Regions from separate parts of the Salinivibrio sp. VGrn1 genome, predicted to be linked through region 4. Evidence: predicted binding sites of a transcription regulator. Region 4 holds the regulator's gene; each other region holds the start of a gene.
What was found. Region 4 encodes CRP, which controls carbon source genes, mostly activating them, when cyclic AMP is high. Its sites were predicted from a motif close to TGTGANNNNNNTCACA; they were not measured.
Positions count from the first base shown of each region.

Region 1: a site for CRP is predicted at 976-991, ahead of EHW56_RS03315 (glycogen/starch/alpha-glucan phosphorylase). Genes of this name have one in related genera too.
Region 2: a site for CRP is predicted at 850-865, ahead of gltB (glutamate synthase large subunit). Genes of this name have one in related genera too.
Region 3: a site for CRP is predicted at 2,265-2,280, ahead of dinG (ATP-dependent DNA helicase DinG). Genes of this name have one in related genera too.

Region 1 is NZ_SATA01000002.1:53,604-57,548, forward strand. It holds gene malT (HTH-type transcriptional regulator MalT) at 1-664, opposite strand, end outside; gene EHW56_RS03315 (glycogen/starch/alpha-glucan phosphorylase) at 1,170-3,620, shown strand; gene malQ (4-alpha-glucanotransferase) at 3,737-3,945, shown strand, end outside.
Region 2 is NZ_SATA01000004.1:183,963-187,907, forward strand. It holds gene EHW56_RS08300 (diguanylate cyclase) at 1-335, opposite strand, end outside; gene gltB (glutamate synthase large subunit) at 950-3,945, shown strand, end outside.
Region 3 is NZ_SATA01000003.1:235,328-239,272, reverse strand. It holds gene EHW56_RS06800 (DUF2057 domain-containing protein) at 42-686, opposite strand; gene EHW56_RS06795 (porin) at 778-1,833, opposite strand; gene dinG (ATP-dependent DNA helicase DinG) at 2,372-3,945, shown strand, end outside.
Region 4 is NZ_SATA01000005.1:230,534-234,478, reverse strand. It holds gene EHW56_RS10030 (hydrolase) at 1-352, shown strand, start outside; gene EHW56_RS10025 (YheU family protein) at 461-679, shown strand; gene EHW56_RS10020 (phosphoribulokinase) at 736-1,605, shown strand; gene crp (cAMP-activated global transcriptional regulator CRP) at 1,855-2,487, shown strand; gene EHW56_RS10010 (ABC transporter substrate-binding protein) at 2,617-3,483, shown strand; gene EHW56_RS10005 (DUF1338 domain-containing protein) at 3,551-3,945, opposite strand, start outside.

The DNA.
Region 1 (3,945 bases), on a different contig from region 4:
AGGCTGACGGCCAACCTTCAACGTAGTTGCATAATGCGTTCGCCGTGGATTCATCCACGCCATCGTCGACACGTTGATTAAAAAAGCGCGTCGTTTCTTCGTTATCGAACGCGAGAAGCTCGTTGCCGATCTCAATCATCAAGTCGCGTACGCGTAAATTCGCGGTGCCCAGTGGAGGGTTGGCGCGTGAGGTGACCACCAAAGTGAGATTATCTGGCATGTGCTTAATGAAAAAGCGCATCGCCTCATGAATCTCCTCGTTATCAATGAGCTGATAGTCATCCAACACCAAATAGCTAGTGGCATGAAACCCTGCCAGTTCAGCAAAGACATCAGACAAGAGCGCACGAAGTGATGAGAATTGGCGTTTTTCCGCCAGCTTTATCGTGTTGGCGCAGCCCTCTTGGGTAGCGTGGTGCAGCGCTTGCAGTAAGTAGTTAATGAAGCGAAAGCTGTCGTTGTCACTATCATCAATGCTAAACCAGCCGACATTGGATTGATCCGCGAGCCATTGTGCAGCCATGGTGGTTTTGCCATATCCGGCCGGAGAGCGAAACAGCACCAGCTTATAGTGAGGGGCTTGTTGTAAAATATCGAGCACACGCGGGCGTAATATCGCGTTATAAAGCCGTCCAGGCCGAGTCAGCTTTGATGGGATCCACATAAGACACTGTCCTTCACTGCAAATGCGGTGCGACCTTTTTGGTGCGCACCTCTGTCCTGATTGCAGTGTATGTAACTTCAAACGCACAAACTATGATCTATCCCTGATCTCTTAACGGATGCCCCAATTTAGTGCAGCTACGCCTTTTAATTGTGATTTATATCACTTAAACGTGATATTGGTGGCCTTTTTAATGATTGAGATACACATCCATCTCGGTTTATTAGGGCTTAATTTGCGTTAGCGCACAAAAATCACAAAAGGAAAGCGATGTTTTTCACCGTGGACGTAGCCCCTTTTTTGTTTCATAGCGTGACTTAGGTCACTCGATAAAGGGCTGCTCATGGATTTGATGAGAGGCGGCTCACTATTGCTATGTGACCTGGCTCTCTACGCCCTGTGGTCTCCTCCTTTGATGAGAATGACGTGGGAGGATGTTTGCCGTGCTCGGGTTGGGCAGGATGAATAACCATCAAGGTTTCATTCCATTATCGAGAGCGACGACATGACACCAAAACAGCAACATGCGTTTGATAAAAGTGCGTTTAAAATCAGTATGGTTCAACACCTAACCCAGCTAGGTCACGCACCAGACACCGCTCAGCTACGCGACTGGTACCTCGCACTGGGCCGTGCATTAGCCGAACATACCACGAGTGATCTGGTAGCCACCGAACACGATCAAGCCATTAAACAAGCTAAAAGTGTTAACTATTTATCCCTCGAGTTTTTGATTGGTCGGTTAACCGGCAACAATTTAATTAGCATGGGCTTGTACGATGCGATTGCCGATGCCGTGAGTGAGCTTGGCCTCGGGTTAACGGATTTACTTGAACAAGAGCGTGATCCGTCTTTGGGCAATGGCGGCTTGGGGCGTCTCGCCGCTTGCTTTATGGATTCATTGGCGGCCCAACAGTATCCTGCGGTCGGCTATGGCTTGCACTATGAATATGGTTTGTTCCGCCAGTCATTCAAAGAGGGCGCACAACAAGAAGCACCGGATGCGTGGCGTGAGCCTGAAGGTTACCCGTGGGAAGTGGTACGTCCTGACTTAGCGCAAACCATTGGTTTTTATGGCCATGTAGAGGTGATTGAGGACTCAGGGCACACGTACCGTCAGTGGGTGCCGGGCATGAAAATTCAGGCCATGCCCTGGGATCTGCCGATTGTGGGTTATCAAAGCAATACTGTGTACCCATTGCGCCTGTGGGAAGGACGGGCGTTAACGCCGTTTGCCCTTGATGCCTTTAATGACGGTGACTATACCCAGGCTCAGCAATCCGCCATCGCTGCAGGGAATTTGACCAAAGTCTTGTACCCCAACGATAACCACGATGCGGGTAAAACATTGCGCTTAATGCAGCAGTATTTCCACAGTGCAGCTTCTGTAGCAGACATTCTCCGTCGTCATCTAGAGGCAGGGCATGCATTGGCCGCATTACCAGACTACGAAACCATTCAGTTGAACGATACTCACCCCACCATCGCTATTCCTGAGCTGATGCGCGTATTGCTGGATGATTATCGTCTGGGCTGGGATGAGGCTTGGTCCATCGCCAGTCGTACCTTTGCTTACACCAACCACACCTTACTGCCCGAAGCGCTGGAAACCTGGAGTGAGGCGTTGATTGCCAGTTTGCTGCCGCGTCATATGGAGATCATTTTTGAGATCAACCATCGCTTCATGCAAGAGGTAGAAGCGAAGTGGCCCGGCGATGTGGCCAAAAAGCAGGTGTTGTCTGTGATTGACGACAAAGGTGAGCGCATGGTGCGCATGGCTAATTTATGTGTGGTTGGCTCTTATGCGGTGAATGGCGTTGCCGCCTTGCATTCTCAGTTGGTTAAGCGTGATTTATTCCCAGAATTTGACGCGCTATACCCAGGGCGTATTCAAAATGTGACCAATGGCATCACACCGCGTCGTTGGTTGAAGTTCTGTAATCCTGATTTGTCCAACTTGATCAGTGAAAAAATCGGTGAGCAGTGGCCAGCGCAATTGGAGCAACTCGAGCAGATAGCACAATATGCGGATGACACTGCTTTTCAAAAGACATTTATGGATGTCAAAAAGCGCAACAAGCAGCGTTTGGCGGGATGGGTCAAAGAGCACCTCGATATCACCCTAAATACCGATGCGATTTTTGATGTACAAATTAAGCGTCTGCATGAATATAAGCGCCAGCACCTTAATCTATTACACGTCATTTCACTGTACCAGCGCCTCATCAATGAGCCGAATTTCGATATGGCGCCGCGTGTGGTCTTTTTTGCTGCGAAAGCGGCACCTGGCTATGAATTAGCAAAATCGATCATCTATGCGATTAATAAGGTGGCTGAAACCATTAATAATGACCCACGAGTCGGTGACAAGCTCAAAGTGGTATTTATTCCTGATTATCGTGTCAGTATGGCGGAAATCATTATTCCTGCTGCCGATGTGTCTGAGCAGATTTCTATGGCCGGTAAAGAAGCGTCTGGCACGGGGAACATGAAAATGGCACTCAACGGCGCGCTCACCATTGGCACCATGGATGGCGCGAACGTGGAAATCCGTGAAGAAGTGGGTGACGACAACATCTATATCTTTGGTCTTGATGTCGATGGCGTCACGGCGTTGCGCAAAAAAGGCTATCAGCCTGAAGCGGTCTATCATAGACAGCCTCTATTGAAGGCCGCCTTGGACAGTCTGTTGGATGAGACGTTTACGCCAGGTCAGCCTGGGGCGTTGCGTCCTGTCTTTGACAGTGTCATGGGTAGCGGCGACCCGTACCTGTGTTTGGCTGACTTTGCCGATTACGTGCGCGCACACAATGACATTGACCGTGATTACCGTGACGCGTCTCAGTGGGCACGCAAAGCGATTTTGAATACCGCGTTAGTGGGCAAATTTAGCTCAGACCGCTCAATTCGTGATTACGTTAATAACATTTGGCAGTTAGAAGCGATTAAGCGCTAATTGCAAAATAATGGGTTAACAACCTCATAGATGGCAGGGAATGAGCCTTGCCATCTAACAATAATGACAACAATATTGCCCAATAAAAGAAGGGGGCAGACCCCTCGGAGAAAGCGATGAAAGAATCTGCATTGAAGACAGTCGCACAAATGGCCAACCTCGCTGATCGCTATATCAGTGCATGGGGCTCAGAAGCGGCCGTGCCGGACAGTACCTTACATGACTTACTAACGTCACTTGGCTATGACACACGAAATGACGAGGCGCTATTGGCATCGGCGGCGAAGAAACATAAAGCGGATGTGCTCGCGCCCGTGCAAGTGGT
Region 2 (3,945 bases), on a different contig from region 4:
ACCCGATTCGCGCCCGGGGCTCTGACTTTGGCTTCAACATTAGAAAATGGCTGAGGCCAACGCTGCGCCACAATAAAAGCGCGCACCGCTTGCTGCTGTTTTTCATTGGCGGTTTTAAACCGGTTGTGGCTACCTACCAGCGAAAAAGACTCCACACAAGGTGCATTGGCATACAAGATATCACCATCATCGGCCGTGACAATCGCATGTGGCGTGTCTAACCCGGCCATGTAAACCCGCCAATCGGATAACGCCAGTGTCGCTCGACGCGCGCGCCAACCGTAGCCAAGCAAAGCGCCTAACACGAAAACCAAGCTAAAACTAAAAAACGCCATGCCACTCCTGTCTGCCTTATTACTGTCCTTGATCGTATTCACGCCCTACCTCACCGGCGACGTATTCTGCCACAGTTTTGATAGAACGCGTGATTGTCCTGTTCACAGCTTTGCGAATATCATTTGTTATTTTATTACATCAATTGACAGTGCTTTTTGCTATGAAAGAGAAAGCATATAACGCACCCTTCTTTATTCATCATCAAAGCTAGAATATCTACTCGAATTCGCCTTTTATTTAATAATTATTTAACAAAATGGCATAATTGCGAATAGATATTATTCATCAAGAAAACCACAATAAATACTTTTATATCAGTTGTTTACAATAAAGACATACTTATATTGCTATGCATAAAGGATGCATATAAAAATTTGACCTTTGCAAGGTTTACCGTTAATTTGGAAGGTCGCTGAATAGCGCTTTGCCTGTGTATTCTCTGTCAATCCATCGATAAAACAGTGAGTTAGAGTGTAGATCACCGACTTTTCTCGTTAAAAAATCACAACATAACGAGCGCACAGTCACAAAGCGAATCTGTTCAGAGTGGTCAGGAGGATCACGACAATAAATGCAATCACTGCGCGTAACGCAGTAGCAAGGGAGAATTGCAATGTCGCTGTACAACCCAATGCTGGAAAAAGATAACTGTGGTTTTGGCCTTATCGCCCATCAAGAGGGGGAGCCCAGCCACAAACTGGTTCGTACTGCTATCGCTGCACTTGACCGCATGACCCACCGAGGTGGTATCAACTCTGACGGCAAGACAGGCGATGGTTGTGGACTGCTGCTGCAAAAGCCCGACCGCTTTTTCCGCCTTATTGCCGAACAAAATCAATGGAAGCTAAGCCGCCTGTACGCGGTGGGCATGATTTTTCTCAGTGCCGATCCGGCAAAAGCCCAACAAGCCAAACAACGCTTCGAGCAAGAAATAAACGCTGAAACACTCTCAGTGGTGGGGTGGCGGACGGTGCCGACCAACCCAGACGTACTCGGAGACATCGCCAAACAGTCTCAGCCCGTCATTGAACAAGTGTTTATCAATGGCCCAGCAGGCTGGCGCGCGCGCGATTTAGAGCGACGCCTGTATATCGCACGCCGCCGTGCAGAAAAAGCCTTAGCAGACGATGCAGACTTTTATGTCACCAGCCTATCCACACAAACCATTGTTTACAAAGGTTTGTGTATGCCTGCGGATCTACCACGCTTTTACACCGATCTCGCGGATCTGCGTTTAGAGTCATCAATTTGTTTGTTCCACCAGCGTTTCAGTACCAATACTCAGCCACGCTGGCCGCTCGCCCAACCCTTTAGGTATCTCGCCCACAACGGTGAGATCAACACCATTGAGGGCAACCGTCAGTGGGCACGCACACGTGCATACAAGTTTAACTCCCCTTTATTACCCGACTTGCATCAAGCCGCGCCGTTTGTGAATGAATCAGGCTCTGATTCCTCAAGCCTCGACAACATGATGGAAGTCTTTCTCGCCGGCGGGATGGACTTATTCCGAGCCATGCGTCTGCTGGTGCCGCCCGCGTGGCAAAACCATCCAGACATGGACGACGAACTGCGCGCATTTTATGACTTCAACTCCATGCATATGGAGCCCTGGGACGGGCCTGCAGGCATCGTTATGTCAGATGGTCGCTATGCCGCCTGTAACCTTGACCGCAACGGCCTGCGCCCCGCGCGCTATGTAGTTACCAAAGACAAGTTTATTACGCTCGCCTCCGAGATAGGCATCTGGGATTACGCCCCTGACGAAGTGTCAGAAAAAGGCCGGGTCGGCCCGGGTGAGCTGTTAGTGATCGACACCCGCGAGGGTAAAATTTGGCATTCGGGTGAAATCGATAACGAACTGAAAAGTCGCCACCCGTATCGTGAATGGCTGGATCAGCACGTACGTCGTCTCACTCCCTTTGAAGACTTAGATCCTGACACCAGTGAAGGCAGTCGCAACCTCAAAGACGCCCAGCTTAAGACCTATCAAAAGCTGTTTGGGATGTCGAATGAAGAAGTCGACCAGGTCATCAAAGTACTCGGGGATATTGGCCAAGAGGCTACCGGCTCTATGGGCGATGATACGCCGATGGCCGTTTTATCATCACGCCCGCGCTGTGTGAGCGATTATTTCCGGCAAAAATTTGCCCAGGTAACGAACCCACCGATTGATCCGCTGCGTGAAAACCACGTGATGTCACTGGCCACCTGTATTGGCCGTGAAATGAACGTGTTTTGCGAAACCGACGGTCACGCTGAGCGAGTGGCGTTTAAATCGCCTGTCCTCTTGTTCTCAGATTTGGTCCAGCTGCTCGAGTTAGACGATACCTATTATCGCCACAGCATTTTGGATATTAATTACGATCCGAATGAGAAAGATCTACACCAAGCCATCTTAGATCTATGCGATGAAGCCGAGCGCTGTGTGCGTGATGGAACCGTCTTGGTGGTGCTCTCTGACCGCAGCATCAATAAAGACACGCTCCCTATTCCCGCCGCCATGGCAGTTGGTGCGGTACAAAAACGCTTAGTGAACCAAAACCTGCGCTGTGACGCCAACATCATTATCGAAACCGGCAGCGCTCGCGACCCGCATCAGTTTGCGGTATTACTCGGGTTTGGTGCCACGGCGGTTTACCCATATTTAGCCTATGAAACACTGGCAAACCTTGTTGATATCGGTGCCGTCGATAAGCCGTATCGCGATGTGATGGTCAATTTCCGAAACGGGATTAATAAAGGCCTTTACAAGATCATGTCGAAAATGGGGATTTCAACCATCGCCTCTTACCGCTGCTCACAACTGTTCGAGGCGGTCGGCTTACACCAAGATGTGATTGAGCTTTGTTTCAAAGGCGTGGCCAGCCGCATTCAAGGCGCCAACTTTGATGATTTCCAACAAGATTTGGTCAACCTATCTCGCCGAGCATGGATCAAGCGTAAACCGCTTGAACATGGCGGTCTGCTTAAATATGTCCACGATGGCGAATACCACGCGTATAACCCAGATGTGGTGACCAGCTTACAAAGCGCGGTGCGATCTGGCGAGGCAATGGATTACAAGACCTACGCCAAAACCGTCAACGAGCGTCCTGTGGCGACCTTGCGTGATTTAATGCAACTGAAAAAAGCGGCCTCACCGGTTGCTCTCGAGCGCGTAGAGCCGGCAACGGAGCTGTTCAAACGCTTTGACTCGGCGGCGATGTCTATCGGTGCCTTGAGCCCGGAAGCACACGAAGCGCTGGCCATCGCCATGAACCGTCTCGGCGGACACTCTAACTCGGGCGAAGGGGGCGAAGACCCACGTCGTTTCAATAGCGAGCGCAATTCACGCATCAAGCAGATTGCATCCGGGCGCTTTGGCGTTACCCCGCACTACCTGACCAACGCGGATGTCCTGCAAATCAAAGTTGCCCAAGGTGCGAAACCGGGTGAAGGCGGGCAACTGCCTGGCCATAAGGTGACAGCAGAAATTGCTAAACTGCGTTTCTCCGTCCCAGGCGTGACCTTGATTTCGCCTCCACCGCACCATGATATTTACTCGATTGAAGACTTGGCACAGCTGATCTTCGATTTAAAACAAGTCAACCCGCAAGCAATGGTTTC
Region 3 (3,945 bases), on a different contig from region 4:
CAAGCGGGTGATACTAACGATCACACATCATCCTGAGGCGTTTAATCTTGGTCAATAATCCAACGACGGAACGACTTACGCTCTTGGTCACTGGCTTTGGTATACCAAAGCTTTAACTGCGACAAGGCATCACCTTTAATAGAGGCTTTACCTTGATCATCCACCTCGACCAATACATCGTTGAGGTTCTTGCTTTCACCTTGGTCGATAATGATACCATTCTCACGGTTATACTCCGCCACCAGCGCTTCCATGTCGGCATAGGCGCCAAAGCCATCGCCCTCAAGTTCAACAGCTTCCAGTGGCATCACATCGCCATTCTCGAATTCAGCTTGCCACTGCGGGCCAGAGGAGAAATAGCTTTTCGCTTGTGATTGCGAACGAAGACGGCTGCTAACGCCAATGGTAGCATCACGTCCATCGACTGTAAGCTCAAACAGATACGGACGGGATGTAAAGATCACTTCTTTGCTTCCCCGCTTGACCTCTCCGTCAAAGCGCATCACCAACTGGTGTGTTCCCTCGCTGAGCTCAATACTTTGCTGTGGTGCCCAGCTTTCAAAGGTCACCTCTTTACCATCTGCAACCAAGAACTCAATATTACGTGCTGATGTAATGGTCGCTGCTTGCGCAGCGCCTGCCGCCAATAAAACAGCGAGTGCGCTGAACCAAGTGACTTTTTTCACGTTTTACCCCCAAAATTACTAATAAAAAAGCCGCCCGAGGGCGGCTTTTAAAAAACCAGTACTACATCAGTAGTGATTGGTTAACGTTCAATTAGAACTTAACTTCTAGACCCGCTAGGTAAGCAGTGTCGAAATCGGCATCTTGACCATCAAAGCCTTCACCGTCAGCTACTGCTAGCTCAACGTAACCAGTTACGTTGCTGTGGAAGCTATGAGTCGCGTTCACGTAAACAGTATCTTGGTCAGCTTTGTTCGATTTTGTGTTGCTATCTGCTTCATAGCGGTTGTAACCGATGGCAAATACGTTTTTACCCATGGTGTAATCAGCTGCAAGGCCAATGGTGTCGACATTAAGCTCTTGAACACCGTCAACAACTTCGTACTCAACCTGGCCGTAAGAAGCTGCAAAGCTAAACGCATCCATTACATAGTCAGCTTCGATATTGAAACCGTTAATATCGCGCTGTCCATCTTCGGTATCGATATCTTGACCGTTGTAAGCATAGATACGCGCATCAAGATCGCCTACACGATAACCGATGCGGCCATCGATGATTTGGTCAGCTTCGCCCTGGTCAACGGTTTGGGGCTCATACTTAGTAGTGTTCTCATTGTAAACAGGTGTAGTGACCGGTCCTGTTACATCATCATCGTTGTCTTCACCGTTAGACTCTAGCAGCGCAGAGATACCTGCGTAAAAAGTGCCGTTGTCATAGACGTACTTAGCAACCTGATCACCGTGTGCGGCAACAAAATCGACTGACTCACCGCCGAACTCTTTGTCTTTACCGTTGCCAGCATCGTCCGCGATCAGGTATTGACGACCGAAAGTAACAGTACCGAAATCACCGCCGAAGCCAACGAAAAGCTCGTCGTTAGTTACATCGCCATCTTCAAATTCATACGCAAAACCGCCTAGGGCGTTGATTTTGTCAGAGATAGCAACGGTAGTGTTGATTGCGATATCACCATCGTCCAGTTTCCATGCACCTTCTGAGTTTTCAGCAAGACCGCTGATGTACTGAACTTCAGTTGCACCAGATGCGTCTACTTTAACGCCGTTTGCGTCATACAGGTTGATGCTTGCTGATGCTGAGCCAGCAGCCAGCAGAGCTGGTACTGCCATTGCTAGAATAGTCTTTTTCATGGTTAATCCACTGCCTTTTCTATTTAGTCATTATGAGTTCCTTCTTGGAACTCTGTTTTATTGTGACTGTCACTCTATTACCAGCAGCAAAAACGCTGCGAAGAACAAAATGCCAGTTCACTGAAACTTCGTGGCTAATCGTGCAGAACATTTGTAGTTCTGTCAACTCGCCGGAAGCGCATTACAATCTAGACAAAAACCGCTTAAAAACAACAATATAGTGATATTTGTTGAACTGAGATCACAGTTTAATTGACTCAACACCCGCCTTTTGATGAAAATAAACAACAAACACTAACAACATAAAACACCAAAAATCACAGTATTTATTGCTTATATTAGAATAAAAAACTAATCAATAGCTTAAATCAGGCGTTTTGTTAATCAAACGGCAGATCAGCAAGATAGCGAAGAATGGTTCAAATTAAATTCGTGACCAAGATCTCATATCTGTAAGGAAATCTTGCAGTTCGCGATCGTTTTCACGTTTTTGCCCCGTGTTATACTAGGCGCCAACCTTTGCAACTCGGACCTGTTGATGCTCAGTCCTGCCGTAAAATCAGACATTCGCGCGTGCTATCAAACGCTACAAGATCAACTTCCCCACTTTATTCCCCGTAAAGCTCAGAACTATTTGGTGGCAGAGCTCGCGAAAACCCTAGCTGGCGATTACGCGCCTAAACGGCGACTATTAGTGGCAGAAGCAGGCACAGGGGTCGGTAAGTCGATGGCCTATCTGATGGGTGCGATCCCGTTTGCACTCAACAACAATAAAAAAGTGGTGATTTCAACTGCGACGGTGGCGTTGCAAGAACAGCTTGCCAATAAAGACATCCCGTTTTTTCATCGCATCTGCCCCAAACCGTTTGATTTTATTTTAGCCAAAGGGCGTCAACGCTATTGCTGTGCACATAAGCTCAGTGCGGTAGCGGACATGGAAAGCATTCAAGGGGCGCTATTTACCCAAAAACCCAAGCGCAGCGAGCAATTATTACTCAACGATCTCTACGCTGCGCTGAATCGGGGTAAGTGGGATGGTGACAGAGACAGTTGGCCAAAACCCATTGCTGATCATCTTTGGCAAGCCATCGCCTCTGATAAGCACACTTGTCATGCCGGTTTGCCCGCCCACCGTGCTTGCCCGTTTGCTAAAGCACGAGAGGCGATGGATAAAGCGGATGTGGTGGTGGTGAACCACAGTTTGCTGCTCGCCGATCTCGAACTCGGCGGCGGAGTGATCTTGCCCGAGCCGGAGCAATGCCTGTATATGATTGACGAGGCTCATCACTTGCCCACTGTCGCGCGAGACTTTTCTGCCGCCAGTGCCAGCCTGTTGGGTGTGGTCAGCTGGCTGGAAAAGCTCAATCAAGCGACGACCAAGTTGGGGAATACCGCTGATATTAAGCGCGCACATCGGTTTGTGGATAGCTTGCTAGACGCGATTCAAACCTTAATCCCAGGCTTACGCGAGGTTAAACAACAGCTCAGTCAATTGCCGCTCAACGATGATGGTTGCTACCGCTTTGCTGATGGCGAGCTCCCCGATGCGCTTACCTCACCCAGTGAGCAACTCAAAACGGCGAGCAAAAAAGCCCATCAGGCATTGGGAAAAATTCATGATTTGATCAATGAGCGTCTGAAAGAAAATGACATTTCGGCAAAACTGGCTGATCCGGCGCTCGCGGAAACGGCTTTTTTCCTGCAACGGTTAGAAAATTTAGAAAAGGTGTGGACCTTGATGGCTCAACCTAATTCGGATAAAGGCGCCCCCTTGGCACGTTGGGTGCGAGCGTGTCGCGAGCGCGAAGGCGACCTTTGGATCCATGTCTCCCCCTTGGAAGTGGGTTGGCGTTTAGACCAAATGCTCTGGTCCCGTGCAGCCGGGGTTGGCCTATTTTCCGCGACCTTACGTGCACTCAACCGGTTCAGTTATTTCTGCCGTCAAGTGGGCTTGAGCGAAACCGACGGCTCGCGTTATTTAGCCTTGCCTTCGCCATTTGATTACGCCAACAAAGCGCGCTTGGTGATCCCGACGATGCCTTGTGAACCTCAAGCGAGCGACTTTACGGATGTGCTGAGCGATAAAATACTCGAACATCTGGAAGGCGAACG
Region 4 (3,945 bases):
GTTCGACCAAACCGTCACCGCTCCGCTTCATGGCTTTGACGATGCCCACCACTATTATCGCGCCTGCAGTGGTTTATCGGTGCTCGACACCATCAAGGCCCCACTGGCGATTATTCATGCCAAAGACGACCCTTTTATGACCGACGCGGTGATCCCTACGTCCCCGTTACCCGCAAACATTGATTACCAACTCACTGAGCATGGCGGCCATGTTGGCTTTGTCGCCGGTAGTTGGCGACAGCCACAGTTTTGGCTTGAGCACGCCGTCCCCCACTGGCTTGCCACTTATCTACCCGTACAATCACCTCATTCGGATCGTGTGAGTGACACGCGCACGATCAAGAAAGCGTAGAGAACCACTGCATTACGCGGAATGATCGGGTAAAATGCGAGCCAATTCACAACATTCACATCAGGCACCCTAGCATGCCATCCTGAGATCGATAAAAGGTGATGTAGTATGATGGTTCCATGGCAATCGATTCCCGACGAGACACTCACAGGTTTAATTGAGCATTTTGTGTTACGGGAAGGAACCGATTATGGTGAGCAAGAAGTCAGCTTTGCACAAAAAGTGGAGGACGTTCGCCAACAACTGCAATCCGGAGAAGCCGTGATTGTGTATTCTGAGTTGCACGAGACAGTGGATATTCGTCGTAAAGCAGCACTCGGATCCTAGCATCGCAGTACTCGCCGTATCGCGATACAAATTCAGACTGAATGACAGGGCGCGTCATGTCGGCTAAACATCCAATTATTGCGGTCACCGGCTCGTCAGGAGCCGGCACCACCACCACCTCGGAAGCCTTCCGAAAGATGTTCCAAATGATGAACATCAAAGCGGCTTGGCTAGAAGGGGACAGCTTTCATCGCTTTACCCGTCCCGAAATGGACGTCGAGATCCGTAAAGCGCGTGAGCAGGGTAAACATATCAGCTATTTTGGCCCCACCGCCAACGACTTCCCGCGGCTAGAGCAGTTTTTCCGTGAGTATGGTGACCAAGGCACCGGGAAGTACCGCCGCTACTTACATACCTTTGATGAAGCGGTGCCCTATAACCAAATGCCTGGTACCTTCACGCCATGGCAAGACTTGGCCGACAATACCAATGTATTGTTTTACGAAGGATTGCACGGCGGCGTGGTCGACGGTGACGTCAACGTTGCGCAGCACGTCGATCTCTTGATTGGTATGGTCCCCATCGTCAACTTAGAGTGGATTCAAAAATTTGTCCGCGATACGCGCGATAGAGGCCATTCTCGTGAAGCGGTGACCGACTCGATTGTGCGCTCAATGGATGATTACCTGCACTATATCACCCCGCAGTTTTCTCGCACCCATATCAACTTTCAGCGCGTTCCCACGGTAGATACCTCAAACCCATTAAATGCCAAAGGGATTCCGTCTTTGGATGAAAGCTTTGTGGTGATCCGCTTTCGTGGCATGAAAAACGTCGACTTCCCTTATCTGTTGCAAATGATCACTGGGTCGTTTATGTCGCGCCATAACACCTTAGTGGTGCCGGGAGGAAAAATGGGCTTTGCAATGGAATTGATCATCCGTCCATTGATTCAGCAATTGATAGAAAAAGGCAAGATTGGCTGAGGCGTAGCGCATTCATGATGTATTACTTCTCAAGCCGTGATCTTAGCCACGTTTTTGCCAGTTTTTTAGGCGGTTGGCCTAGATCAAAATCAAGAAATCACCAACAAAAAAAGATACACTCTTGTTAACATACAGTGAGCTTGTAGCCCGCGTTCAGACTTCGTATTCTGTGCAATGATCTGATGGGTTACCCCTCAGACAAAGATAGGACGTTGTTGCCGGGCAACACATGCAGAGGAAATAAGTTATATGGTTCCAGGAAAACCTCAAACAGACCCTACACTCGAGTGGTTCCTTTCACATTGTCATATTCATAAGTATCCGTCGAAAAGCACGCTTATCCATGCTGGTGAAAAGGCGGAGACCTTGTATTACATCGTGAAAGGGTCTGTGGCCGTACTGATCAAAGATGAAGAAGGCAAGGAAATGATCCTGTCTTACCTTAACCAAGGTGACTTCATCGGTGAGCTCGGGCTTTTCGAAGAAGACCAAGAGCGCACTGCTTGGGTACGCGCCAAATCACCGTGTGAAGTGGCAGAAATTTCATTCAAAAAGTTCCGCCAGCTTATCCAAGTGAATCCTGATATCTTGATGCGCTTGTCCTCACAAATGGCGCGCCGCTTGCAGGTAACGAGCCAAAAGGTGGGGGATCTTGCCTTCCTGGACGTCACAGGGCGCATTGCACAAACCCTATTGAACTTGGCGAAGCAGCCTGATGCCATGACGCATCCTGATGGTATGCAGATTAAGATCACCCGTCAGGAAATTGGCCAAATCGTTGGCTGCTCACGCGAAACAGTGGGACGTATCCTTAAAATGCTGGAAGAGCAAAACCTCATTTCCGCACACGGTAAAACCATCGTGGTATACGGCACACGCTAATCGCGCCGCTCTCTGTATCACCAACCGACGCCCTGGCGTCGGTTTTTTATCTCCATTATCTGGCAAGCACGCGGATTGCTTCTACACTCAAAACGACATGGTTAACATAAAATTAACAAGGTGTCGTTTATGAAAAAACTCATGGTTACCCTCACCGCCTTCGCGCTCTCTGTGTTTTCAGTCCATGCTGCGTCCAATACGACGATTGTCCACCCCGAGCCACGCGCCGGCTCGGCGCTTGATCTCTATGCCATTGAGCTCATCGAGTTTCTTGCCGAAAAGTCGGGAGGATCTGTTACCTTACAAGCCTTTGACGGCCAAATTGGCTCTCAATCTCGTAAGGTGGAAATGCTCAAGCAAGGCAAGCTCACCGTCGACTGGCTTGGTGCCGACCGTACACTGGAAGCTGAATTGATCCCCGTTCGCTATCCCGTGTTTCGTGGCTTACTCGGCCACCGCCTGTTTATTACCAACCAAGCCACCGAGCCCCAACTTGCTCAGATAAGTAGCGCGAGTGACTTGCAGTCTCTGACTATGATTCAGGGACAAGGTTGGGCCGACGTCAAGGTGCTTAACTCAGCGGGATTTCGCGTACGTGAAATATCGAGCTTTGAAAACATTTTCAAAGTGGTTGATACGGGCCGGGCCGATCTCTTCCCTCGTGCCTTGATTGAGCCTTTTAGTGAATTAGCCGAGCGGCCGCAATACGGTAATCTGTTAGTTGACCCACACCTGATGCTGATCTATCGCTTTCCAATGTTCCTGTTTGTGTCTCCGCAACATGCTGACGTCGCCGAGATGTTAAATAGCGCTTTTGAAGCGGCGTATCAAGACGGATCATTTATCGAGTTTTTCAATAATGCGCCTTTAGTTAAGGAAACCTTTGAAAAGGCGAACATTGGTGAGCGTACTGTCATCCGAGTCGATAACCCGCATTTAAGCAACGAAACACAAGCGATTCCAGACACGTTTTGGCTCGACATCGAGGCCCAATAGACGATAAAAAAGGGAGCGTATCACACGCTCCCTTTTCCCATGATGTCGATAAGCAATGCGTGACGCACTAATGGGTGCTTTCAAAGATTTTGTCTGCCGAAGCAGCCACAAAACCTTGGTAAAGCTCACCATTGGGCAGGACATAACGCTTAGCAAACTCGTAAAAGCCACCCGGGATGGTTTGCGTGCAATCGGAGAAAGTAACGGGCACGCGGTCCGCCATGGTGGAGGATTGCTCCAGATACACAGATGCATCCCCTTTGACTTCCCCGCCTGACTCGTTAATCGCAAAGCCATTATCGCGCAATCGGTTGTTCACCGAGAGGCAATCATCATGCGCATTCAGCTGATTCACACTCACGGTAAAATGGTTCGCACCATAACCGTGTGCCGCCACCCAAGACGCATATTCACTCTCTTCGGCAAGCGTTTGATAGGTTGCCCAATCAATATCCCATAGGC